Regions from separate parts of the Colwellia sp. Bg11-12 genome, predicted to be linked through region 3. Evidence: predicted binding sites of a transcription regulator. Region 3 holds the regulator's gene; each other region holds the start of a gene.
The links. The regulator sigma-54, encoded in region 3, starts transcription at its own class of promoters, with help from an activator protein. The targets are predictions, from matches to a motif close to GTTGGCACGNNNNTNGNNT.

Region 1 (4,273 bases), on a different contig from region 3:
AAAAAATCCCTTTAACGGGGGTGGAATCTTTAGTAGATAGTGTGCCTAAGGGCAGTAAATTGATTTGTGTTGATTTAATTGAAGGAGCGATACCATTACCTGTATTTGAGCACCCAAAGAATGCCATGTATGTTTTTGGCCCTGAAGACGGGACCATTAGTCAGGAAGTCATCGATAAGGCAGATGCAGTGGTTTATATTCCAACGAATGGCTGTATGAACTTAGCGGCGACAGTCAATGTTCTACTTTATGACCGATTAGCAAAGTCTACAATAGCGGTTGGCGATGATGCACTTATTCGTAAAAGTAGAGACACTAATAATACAGTAAAAGTTAAAAATTAAATCAGTGATAGGTGTTTAAATTTGGCTTTGGGATATAAAATAAGAAAAACGATTAATAAAATAGATAAAAACCTTGACTCTTTCTGTGAAAGATATAAAATGCACGCAGCTAGAAAGTACTACCTATATTTATGTACCAAGTTTCGAAGTTATGTTAGTAGCTCGTCCTGTTTAATAAGTCATAGCAACACTCTCAGCAATATCGTTTTTTGTCGTTAAATTTATTTAATGACTGAAACAAAATTAAAATTATATTAAACAAATAGGATACTATTATGTCTACAACTACTGGTACAGTAAAATGGTTCAACGAGTCTAAAGGTTTTGGTTTCATCGAGCAAGAATCTGGTCCTGACGTTTTCGCACATTTCTCTGCAATCTCTGGCGACGGTTTTAAAACTCTAGCTGAAGGCCAAAAAGTACAGTTTACTGTTACTCAAGGTCAGAAAGGTCCTCAAGCTGAGAACATTCAAGCTCTTTAATTTTGTATGTTGAGTTAACCTAGGTTACCTCATACAAATAAATTGCTAAAAAGGGTAAGACTTATGTCTCACCCTTTTTTTGTGGAAAAAATTTAGTTTATGCTCTCAGCTTATCAGTCGTTATCTGCTTTAAATCACTTTAAGTATGATCATGCACAAGTTAATGCAGTTATAAAACTCAATGAGCTCTCCCAGAAAATTTATCAGCAAGAACAGCAGTCTTGGCTGACTAAACGATTTAATAAACCCATTATTATTCCCGGAATTTATTTTTATGGCAGGGTTGGGCGTGGTAAAACCATGCTTATGGATCTGTTCTTCCAACATTTAGCGATCAAAGCAAAAAAACGTATTCACTTCCACCGATTTATGGAAGAAGTTCATCAGCAATTAAATTTATGCTCAGGGAAAAGTGATCCTTTAACATTTATTGCGAAGAACTGGGCAAACAATATTAAGGTGCTATGTTTTGATGAATTTTTTGTTTCAGACATTGGTGACGCCATGTTACTTTCGGGTTTGTTTCAGGCACTTTTTCAGCAAGGTATTATTTTAATTGCCACATCTAACAGCCAACCCGAACAACTCTACCGAAACGGTTTACAGCGTGAACGCTTTCTACCGACTATTGATCTAATTAATAAGCATTGCCAAGTGTTATCGGTTGATGGAGACATTGATCATCGTTTAGGCCATTATGAAGTTGCCCTGGAATATCGTGATTATAGTTTTCCTCTGGCTAAAAATAATACTCTGGTTAATCGATTCTTTGAAATTACAGGGAGTAAAGTAAGTTCAGGTTATATAACAGTTAACCACCGTAAAATAGCTTACCAAGCGAAAACCGATAAAACGATACTGTTTGATTTTTATGCGCTTTGCTCTGGCCCAAGAAGTCAGCGAGACTATATGCGTTTGGCTGATAGTTTTAAAATAATATTACTTGATCAAGTACCGCAGTTCACCGGAGAAAGAATTATTTCAGTTTCCTCTGGCGTGGAAGATGGCTATCAACGTGAGGGTAAAATATTGGGTGAACTTTGCCATTTAGATGACGAAGCTCGACGTTTTATTGCGTTGGTTGATGAGTTATATGATCGAAATATAAGACTTATTATTAACGCTGAAGTTGATATTGTTGACCTTTATCAGGGGCAACAATTAATTTTTGAATTTGCCCGTTGTCAATCAAGACTGATTGAAATGCAAAAAATATCATATTAACTAAAACTTTGCTTTTTTAACCAAATAATAGCTTTTTATTTTCTTCGTTATTGTTTGTTTTTATATACCCTATTGAATTTTATTACTTTTATTTTATGGCACCTATTTTGTAATAACGAGCTTAGTTATGCATTATTTAGTTAAAGACAACATTTAATAAGAGAAGGGATAATATGAAAACACTAATCGCTACGGCACTAATATTGGCAAGCAGCAGTTCATTTGCTTCTAAAGCATCATTTAACAATGACTCATGCAATGCAGACATATCAGGAGGCGTTAAAATCACCTCCACAGCCATTGAATTCTCAAGAGATAAAAAAGCGCTCTACAAAATTGTTGATAATGAAATGCTATACGTTAATGACAATAAAATCGCTTTATCTGATAGTCAGCAATCTTTAGTTACCGATTATGCTATGCGTATTAGATCTGCTGTTCCACAAGTAAAAGGGATTGCATTAGATGCTATTGATCTTGCGAGTGATGGCGTAAATTTAGCCTTTAATGAATTGCTAGGTGAGGGGAATGATATTAGTGCTGAAATTGGTGCCCAACTCTCAGAAATACGTAAAGAAATTGATGAAGGTTTTACTCACCATAAAGACATTTATTTTGATGAAAATGGCTTTTCAGGAGAAGATTTTTTCAATGAAGATTTCGAACAGCGTATTGAGAGTGCTGTAGAGCAAACAGTGCAAAATTCGATAGGCAGTTTGATGATTGCTGTCGGTCAACAGATGCTTTTTTCTGGGGGCGATATGGATGCCTTTGAAACACGTATGGAAGATTTTGGTGAAAAGATGGAACACGAAATGGAATCTCGTAGTAACGAAATAGAAACGCGAAGCGAGGAGCTTTGTCAGTCAGTTATCGCAATTGATGCTCTTGAAGATCAATTAACGGATGAGATAATTGAGCTAAAAGATTTTAATTTGCTAACCACCAAAGTTATGGCTAAAGACCGCAAAGATCTGATGTAGTATATCTATATAGTTGTGTAACGTCATTAGCGTTTATTATAGCTTCTGAACTGTTACTATAAATAAAAAACGAGCAAAGATTATAAATCTTGCTCGTTTTTATGTTCAGGAAGAACGGTATGTCACGGCCACATGGATGTGAAAGAGTGGCGATGTTCAGGAAGAACGGTATGTCACGGCCACATGGATGTGAAAGAGTGGCGATGTTCAGGAAGAACGGTATGTCACGGTCACATGGATGTGAAAGAGTGGGGATGTTCAGGAAGAACGGTATGTCACGGTCACATGGATGTGAAAGAGTGGCGATGTTCAGGAAGAACGGTATGATCTGTATTTTTGACAAATAACAAGTACCTCCGTCCATAGAGGTAATATCACAGGTAAACAGATGTAAAATTTGGTCTTTTAGCTTTTGAAACGAAGTTAACTATTGGTCATTTGGGATTGTTCATCAGCCCAATTGAGTGCTTCATTATAATCTTTAATGACTTTCTCTTTTTCAATACCTAATTTTTTCATGACAATAGTGGTTTTTTCCCATTGTGCATGTTCAATAAACTCTAACAATTGTATTAATTCAGCCAAGACTCCTTTTTTAGTGAGTAAAGGATCTTTTATTTCTTGAGCAAGGGGAAGTTTTTCTAAAACTGTTTCAAGTTTTTCATCTAAAATGGCATCAATTAACGACAATAGTCCGGTTAAAAATGCAATTGAGGTATTTACCGGAACACTAATATCTTTTGCGATAAGCTCACAAAATTTTGCTCTAGCCATTGCTGAATTGATTAACTCAGAAGGCTTGTCAGGGTTAACATTTATAGCAAACATTAGGCCTAAAAAGCGTTTTAACTCTTCAGAACCTAAGGTTACAAGTGCCTGTTTTATTGTAGATATCTCTTTGCTTCTTCGGAAAATTGCTGAGTTGACATATCTTAATAATTTATATGAAAGTGTAACATCACGCTCAAATACTGATGTAATACTGATTAAATCTAATTCGGGCTTTGATGTTTCATAAAGTAACTCAGCCATTGCTATTTGTGACGGAGATAGACTCTTAGTTTTTATCATTTCAGGTTTTGCAAAGAAAAAACCTTGGAACAGCTCAAAACCTAATTCTAACGCTTGATTATACTCGTCATATGTTTCAACTTTTTCTGCAAGTAATTTGATATCAGGAAAATTTACAATCGCCTGCTTAACTTCTTTTATCTCTTCAATAGTGGAAATTTTCCAATCT
Region 2 (4,273 bases), on a different contig from region 3:
AGGTTTGATCTACAACCCTACGGATAATATTGATTTAAGTGTTGATTTTTATCAGATAAATATTGACGACCGTATCGTTATTAGCAGCAAATTAGGCATGGGAATATCTCCTTTACTCGATCAAGCTTTTATCGAAGAAGGTGTCACCAAAGGGCAATTCTTCTTGAATGGGGCGGATACAAAAACTCAAGGTACTGATATTGTCGCCACTTGGCAGACTCAAGCTTTAGCAGGGAATATTAATTTCACCCTCGCTGCAAACTTCACAAATACACAGGTAACAAAATTGTTTACGCCTAAACACAGTACGTTACACACAATTGCGGTTGAAAAGATTTTTTCAGAGCAAGATATTTCTATTATTGAAGAATGGCAACCACGCAGCAAAGTAAGCTTAAACACCCGTTATAAAAACCCATACTGGACAGTAAACTTATTACTCAACCATTATGGTAAGTACACGATAACAGATGGAGGAAAACAAACGTATAGTGAAGAATTGTTGACTGACGTTTCTATTAATTATCAAGTGTCAAAAAAGCTTTCTGTTACTTTAGGCAGTCATAATTTATTCAATGTCACGCCTGATGTAAATAGCATAGGAAACTCTCGAGGTGGCACAATTGAAAATGAACAGGGCGATATAATTGTTGAAAGTACGGGGGTTTTTAAATATTCGCGCCGCTCTGCCCCTTTCGGTTTCAACGGCGCTTATTATTATATGAATTTACACTATTCTTTTTAGACTGTGCTTTGCCTATTAATAATAAGTCACGTTTTTAATTTCACGCTTGGGTGCAGAGGCGACATAAATATTGTAAACATCTTCAAAATCTAAACTTAGCTCTGTGGTGTAACTGTCGCCTACCGGGTAGCTTTTTATTACTTTAGCCGCACGAATAATGCCATAAACTGACGCCGACACCTCGTGCTTTCCTAGTAATAATTGTGACATGGTCATTTCACCATTTATTTTTTGTCCGTAGACTTGCTCAGCAAGTTCCGCATAAGCGGCAAGTTTTGACGCATTAATAGCCATCAGCATCCGCTGTGTCTCATGTTCTGAATTTTGCAAACTAATCGGTGCTTGTCCAATAGCGCGTAAAAGAGGGAAGGTTTCGGGCTTCACACTTTGCCACTGTACGTGTTTATCATACATACTAGAACAGCTCGCGAGTAAAAAACCGATCCCCACAACAAACAATAAATTAAGAATTATTTTTTTCATCATAAATACCAAACGTTAGCCCTAAATTTATTTAAACAAACTAGTTAACGATTTCAATTGAACGTTCATCTTCAGCCAACATAACGCTGTTTCGAATGATTAATCCGTCTTTTATACGCACACTTTCATCTTGATTAATTTGTTCGCCGATGACCCAACTTGGAATAAATGATTGCGCTGTTGCAACAACGACACGTGATTGCATACCAATCATACGGGCGTTAATCATTACACCATTTTCTTGTTCCATCATGGTACCCGTCACTACGTAGTCAATTATCTGGCGTTCGGGTAATTCTTTCCAGTCACGACTAAATACATAATCACCCTGTGGAGTTACACGAATATGTCCTGTGGTTTTAAAATCAATAACCACTAAACCATGACGTTGTAATTCATGAACAAAGTTTTCTGATATTTGGTTACCAAGCCAATTGGTTGACTCAAGATCTGCTAACTCAACAAAAGAAGCAACCGCAATTGGTGTTTTAGGATTAACAAAAGAGCTACTTTCAAGCATCTGATAAGTAAGGCCTTTAACAACATCAGCTATCGCATGTCGAGGTAAATTAAAGCTGTCAATTTCACCTCGTACTTCTTGCTTTGATTTATAAAAGTCATCCTCTGCATTCATCATATTCATTGATGAACATGACATCAATGTTGGAATAAATAATGGAATAAGCCACTTTTTCATTGAGCTCCCCTTAATCGCCATTAAGCGAATAATAAGTCTAATAGTAATATCGATAATCGACATTAAAGAGTATATGGCAAATATAAAGCACAAATCGCGCCAATGTATGTAACTATTACTGTATAAAAATAAGTGGGCATAGAAACTGCATATTCATCTATCAATAATAAACCCATTTTTACTGACGGACATCTTATGCGCTTATTTATATCAGCTCTACTTTTATTTTTCATGACTAATTCAGCTATTGCTCAATGGTATGAAGCACAAGGCAAGTCAGTAATAATGCAAGGAAACAGTGAACGAGCAAAAACATTAGCCATGGAAAATGCGTTAAAAAAAGCGCTGTTGGTTGCTGGTGCTTCTGTTTCAAGTGTTCAAAAAACGGTTAACGGATTATTGACACAAAATGAAATTAATATTCGCGCAAGTGGGACGGTTAACTCCTTTGAACTTGTCGATGAAACCTATGAAGGAAATTTAGTCACTGTGACCATTCGCGCTGATATATTTCCACAGAGCAAGCAGTGTTTTTCTTCAGATTACCGTAAATCATTATTAATCACGCGCAGTAACTTAATGCATAGAGAACAGGCAAGCATTGGCAAAATTTATCCTATTGATAGTAAGTTAATGGAAAAACTTGCGTATAAAATTAATAATCAAGGCATTTACCTAGATACAAAATTATTGTTAAAAGAAAAAGCGCAATTTTCACGCTTAAACAATAGCTTGCAAATTGAAGCCATAAAAAACTTAACCATGTCGTTAGCAAATATTAGTGATACTCAATATGTGATGTATTCAGAAATTAATGATATTAGCTTTGAACAAGCAACCACTAACGGCTGGCAATTTTGGCAAGAAGATTTTTTTAACCGACAGTTTAGTGTCAGTCTATATATTTACAACGGTAGTAATGGCGAATCTGTGTTCAGTAAAAAATACCGCAGCTCTGCCCCATGGGAATTCGGAAAACGTCAACAAGTTGATGTTCACAGTGAAGTTTTTTGGCAAAGCCAATATGGTATGACTATCGAAAAAGTATTATCAGATATGATCGTCGACATAGACGAGAATATGATGTGCCAACCTACTCGTGGCAAGATAGTACAAGTTTCCGGTAATTCAATAACGATTAATTTAGGTAAACGACATGGCGTAAAAGTGGGTGATGAGTTTTCTTTATTACACCTAAATAATATTATTACCGACGCAGGGAAAACCTATGCTGGCTTTAATGTTAGCCCTTACAATGTAAAAGTAACGCAAGTATCTCAGCAAAGCGCGCAAGCTGTGACCACTGATGAGCAATTACTGGGTAATATACAGTTAAATGATTTAGCGGTGCGTTACTAATGTTATTAGCGCTATGAATGTGTAAGAGAAATTCTTTTAATAAGTAGCGCTGAAAGTACTGCAAATAATGCAGAAATAATTAAACACGTTATTAGGTCTGTAAATTGGTAGATAACACCTGACATTACGGTACCTAATAACCGGCCAAGCGCATTAGCCATATAATAAAACCCAACATCCATTGAAACACCGTCTTCTTTTGCCATAGCAACTATTACATAACTATGTAGCGCTGAATTCACGGCAAAGACCACACCAAAAACAAATAAGCCAACGATGATAATAATTTCAGCATTAATATTGAGCGTTGGAGCATAGAACATCAACAGTGCTAATAATAAAGTAACACCTGATAAAATTCCTCCCCAGCAGTAGAGTAAATGGCCATTAACATGATGTTGGTTATTTTTAATAAAGACCTTAGGTGTTAACCCTTGAACAATACCGTAAGCAATAACCCATAGCGCCATAAACATACCCACATCGGTGTGTTGCCAACCTAAATGGCTTACCAAATATATTGGCAGTGCGACAACAAACCAAACATCTCGGGCAGCAAATAAAAATAAGCGCGCACCGGCTAAATAGTTCAGCGAAGCATGATTCGAAAATATCTGCTTAAATTTAACTTTGTCTTTGGCTTTGCCTAAATTACCTTGCAACACGATAAGACTTAAGACAAAAACTATCGCTAAAACGCTTGCCATAATCAACATCGCTCCAGAGAAACCTACCATGCTTAACAACAATGCCCCAAGAAAAAAACCAATGCCCTTCAAGGCATTTTTTGAACCGGTAAGATAGGCAACCCAGCGGAAGAGTCCAGTTTGATATTCATTCTCATTACTTGAAGAAACCAGCGTTTTAATACTGCTTTTAGCACTCATTTTATTAAGATCTTTAGCAATACCTGACAATGCCTGCGCCAGCATCACCCAAACCACGGTTAAATATTGTTCAGGCACCGTAAGCATTAACAAGGCAATTAC
Region 3 (4,273 bases):
ATCCATTTATGAAATTGTTAAAAAATAGCCTATTGTGCTTATTGTTTTCAAGCACCCTTTTTTCATCAGCTTTCGCTGAAAAATTTGATATCAAACAAAAAATTGAAATAAACGCTTCAAGACAAGCCGTTGATCTTAAAAATAAAATATTTAGCTATATCGATAACGTTGTGATCACTCAAGGCACATTGACCATACGTGCTGACTTGGTTCAAGTGCTAACTCAATCGGGTAGCGAAGAAAAAACTTATATTGCAAAAGGAAAGCCAGCAACGTTTGAACAAACACTAGCCGATGGTACCCCGCTTAGTTTACAAGCAGATGAAATAAGATATGAGCCCGGTAATAATCTAGTGATCATTTCAGGTAATGCTTTATTGCAACAAGAAGGCAGTGAAGTCAGTGGTAATAGAATTACTTACAATATTGATACTCAATATGTTAATGCTGAAAGTAAAACGAACGAGCGTACAAAAACAATTTTTCAGCCTAAAGAAAAAGTACAAGCGAAAAAAACTGACACAAAGACTCTGGAAAAAGGTAACTTATGAGTACGAGCACGCTAATGGCGAAAGGGCTTGCCAAGGCTTATAAAGGCAGAAAAGTTGTTAAGAATGTCAGTATGCAAGTCTCGGCAGGACAAATAGTGGGTTTACTCGGCCCTAATGGTGCAGGAAAAACCACCTCTTTTTATATGATTGTTGGTTTGGTTGAAAGCGATAGTGGCGATATTATTCTTAATGATGAAAACCTTACGTTAGCGCCTATGCATGAACGCGCGAGAAAAGGGATCGGGTACTTGCCACAAGAAGCCTCTATCTTTCGAAAACTCAGTGTTTACGATAATATTATGGCCATTTTGCAAACACGAAAAGAATTATCTGATGCAGAACGTGAAGAAAAGCTAGAACATTTAGTTGAAGAATTTAACATAGGTCATATTAAAGATAATTTAGGTATGAGCTTATCAGGTGGTGAACGTCGCCGAGTGGAAATTGCTCGAGCTTTAGCGGCAGAGCCTAAGTTTATTTTATTAGATGAGCCTTTTGCGGGTGTTGACCCAATTTCAGTAGGTGATATCAAAAAAATTATTCTACACTTAAAAGAACGTGGTATTGGTGTCTTGATCACCGACCATAATGTAAGAGAAACCCTCGATGTATGTGAACATGCTTATATCGTTAGCCATGGTGAACTTATTGCAGAAGGTAATGCAGATCAAATTCTTGCAAATCAACATGTAAGAGATGTATACCTTGGTGAACAATTCACGCTATAGTAGCTAATAAGTTAATAATATCTTCGTATGTCGAAAATATTCAATTAAAAATAATAGGAAGTTAATGACCTAAATGCGCCCTACTCTACAACTCCGCATAGGACAACAATTAACCATGACGCCTCAATTGCAGCAAGCAATCAAATTGCTGCAACTGTCAACGTTAGAGCTTCAGCAAGAAATTCAAGAGGCCTTAGAAAATAATCCATTATTAGAAATGGATGAATCATCAAACAATGCTGAAGATAAAAGTACTGACAACCTTGAAGAAGCTCACACAGCTGGTACAGGTGATGTTAAAGAGAAAGCCGTTTCTGATGGCAGCGAAGACTCCACACCCACCATCGATGAAATCACCACCACTGAAGCAATGGATAAAAATGATATCCCTGAAGAATTAAACATGGATACTACCTGGGATGACAACTACACCGCAGGTGCGGCGAGTTCTAGTTCAGGACCCGCTTCAGAAGATTATACTTACCAAGGCGAAACTCAAGATTCCATTCAAGATCACTTACGCTGGCAAATGGAATTAAGCCCTTTCACCGAAACCGATCGTGCTATAGCTACCGCAATCATCGATGCCGTTGACGATGCTGGCTACTTAACCGTTTCCAGTGAAGATATTCTAGAAAGTGTTGCCATTGAAGGTGTTGAACTTGATGAAATAGAGGTGGTACTAAAACGTATTAACCTCTTTGACCCTGTTGGCGTTGCTGCACGTTCTATTTCAGAATGTTTAATTATTCAACTTAACCAATTTGACCCCGCTACGCCGTGGTTAGAAGAAAGTAAGTTGGTTTTACGTGACCATATCAATCTGCTGGGTAGCCGAGACTATCGTACGTTAATGCGTAAAACTCGACTCAAAGAAGAACAACTTCGCGAAGTCGTCCGCCTTATTCAATCACTTGATCCTAGACCTGGCGACAGTGTTATCAAAAGTGATGATCAATACGTTATTCCTGATGTTTCTGTTGAAAAGAAAAATGGTCGTTGGGTTGTTGAACTAAATCCTGATACAGCACCAAAGCTGTCTGTAAATCAGCAATATGCTTCGATGTCTCGCTCGATGAAGTCAACGGCAGACACACAGTTTATTCGCTCAAATTTACAAGAAGCTAAATGGTTTATTAAAAGTTTAGAAAGTCGTAACGATACCTTATTGAAAGTATCGAACTGTATTGTTCAACGACAAATTGGTTTTTTCGAACATGGTAATGAAGCCATGCGTCCTATGGTTTTAAATGATATTGCCGAAGCTGTCGATATGCATGAATCAACCATTTCTCGGGTAACGACACAAAAGTATATGCATACGCCACGGGGAATTTTTGAACTGAAATTTTTCTTTTCAAGTCATGTAGGGACAGAAAGTGGTGGCGAATGTTCATCAACCGCTATTCGTGCATTAATCAAAAAATTTGTCGCGGCTGAAATACCCGCAAAACCATTAAGTGATAGTAAAATGGCTGATTTATTAGCCACTCAAGGAATAAATGTTGCTCGGCGTACCATTGCAAAATATCGCGAGTCACTTTCTATTCCTCCTTCTAACCAACGAAAAAGTTTACTTTAACGAAAAGATGAGGAATTAAGCTTATGCAAATTAACCTTTCTGGTCACCATGTTGAAATTACCGAAGCTTTACGAGAAAATGTCAATGTAAAAATGGCAAAGTTGACCCGACATTTTGACCATATCAATAATGTTCATGTTGTTCTCACCGTTGAAAAATCAAACCAAATTGCAGAAGCGACGGTTCATGTTAGTGGCACTGATTTACATGCCAAAGCTGAAAACCAAGATATGTACGCCTCTATTGATAGTCTTGTTGTTAAACTTGATCGGCAAATATTAAAATACAAAGGCAAAACGAATCAGCATTAATGCTGTTTTTCACCTTTTCTCTAATCAAAAAATGTAAGTAGTGTAATGAAGTTGCAAGATATCCTAACCCTTGACTGCACACTCTGTGCCGTTAAGGGCACTAGCAAAAAAAAACTCCTTGAAATAATTAGCGCCACTGCGGCAAAAAAAATTGATAACCTTGATACGCATCAGCTATTTGAAAGTTTAATGGCGCGTGAAAAAGTAGGTTCTACTGGCATAGGTAATGGTATAGCTATTCCGCATGGGCGTTTGTCAAATACCTCACAAGTCATTGCCGTTTTACTGACCAGTGAACAAGCGGTGGCATTTGACTCTATAGATAATCGCGGGGTGGATATTATTATTGCGCTGTTTGTGCCCGAAGAGAACTGCCAACAACATTTAGAAACGCTACAAAGTATTGCACAAGTATTTAGTACCAAACAAATCGCAAAACAAGTAAGAAAGTGTCAAAATTCGCAAGAGCTTTTTAATTTAATAAAGCAAGCTGCACGTTAATAAATACAATAAAAAGTCAGGAAAATTTAAATGAAACTCATGATAGTCAGTGGTCGCTCAGGGTCAGGTAAAAGTGTTGCATTACGTGTGCTCGAAGATTTAGGCTACTATTGCGTAGATAATATTCCTGTTAACTTGTTGCCTGCATTAGCCCATACCGTCATCAATGATTATGACAAAGTAGCGGTTAGTCTAGATGTCCGTAATTTGCCCAATGACCCTAATGACGTTTCAGAAATATTAGATTATCTGCCTAAAACAGTAAAACTCGATATACTTTATTTAGACGCCGATGACTCTGATCTTATTCGCCGTTTTAGTGAAACGCGTCGTTTACATCCGTTAATAAAACAAAATATTCCACTCGATCAAGCGATTTCTTTAGAGAAAAAACTGCTTGAACCTATTTCTACACGTGCGGGGTTGTATATAAATACCAGCCAGTTATCACCTCATCAGTTATCTGACTTGGTGCGTGAGCGAATTTTGGGTAAAACGTCTGCATCAATGGTTGTCGTATTTGAATCTTTTGGCTTTAAGCATGGTGTACCTCAAGATGCAGACTATGTATTTGATGCCCGCTTTCTCCCCAACCCTTTT

Region 1: the regulator sigma-54 is predicted to act here: its motif matches at 2,145-2,163, upstream of H4J39_RS05420 (DUF2884 family protein).
Region 2: the regulator sigma-54 is predicted to act here: its motif matches at 2,011-2,029, upstream of H4J39_RS04980 (FlgO family outer membrane protein).

Annotation. Positions count from the first base shown of each region.
Region 1 covers NZ_JACGUZ010000056.1:244,742-249,014, forward strand. Annotated here, with positions in the region: gene H4J39_RS05405 (RNA methyltransferase) at 1-344, shown strand, start outside; gene H4J39_RS05410 (cold-shock protein) at 620-826, shown strand; gene zapE (cell division protein ZapE) at 926-2,050, shown strand; gene H4J39_RS05420 (DUF2884 family protein) at 2,224-3,033, shown strand; gene H4J39_RS05425 (hypothetical protein) at 3,166-3,360, shown strand; gene H4J39_RS05430 (EAL and HDOD domain-containing protein) at 3,457-4,273, opposite strand, start outside.
Region 2 covers NZ_JACGUZ010000056.1:139,290-143,562, reverse strand. Annotated here, with positions in the region: gene H4J39_RS04990 (TonB-dependent siderophore receptor) at 1-745, shown strand, start outside; gene H4J39_RS04985 (LPP20 family lipoprotein) at 761-1,228, opposite strand; gene H4J39_RS04980 (FlgO family outer membrane protein) at 1,269-1,925, opposite strand; gene H4J39_RS04975 (flagella assembly protein FlgT) at 2,121-3,284, shown strand; gene arsJ (organoarsenical effux MFS transporter ArsJ) at 3,296-4,273, opposite strand, start outside.
Region 3 covers NZ_JACGUZ010000071.1:181,205-185,477, reverse strand. Annotated here, with positions in the region: gene lptC (LPS export ABC transporter periplasmic protein LptC) at 1-28, shown strand, start outside; gene lptA (lipopolysaccharide transport periplasmic protein LptA) at 9-551, shown strand; gene lptB (LPS export ABC transporter ATP-binding protein) at 548-1,279, shown strand; gene H4J39_RS09730 (RNA polymerase factor sigma-54) at 1,353-2,861, shown strand; gene hpf (ribosome hibernation-promoting factor, HPF/YfiA family) at 2,885-3,172, shown strand; gene ptsN (PTS IIA-like nitrogen regulatory protein PtsN) at 3,218-3,673, shown strand; gene rapZ (RNase adapter RapZ) at 3,704-4,273, shown strand, end outside.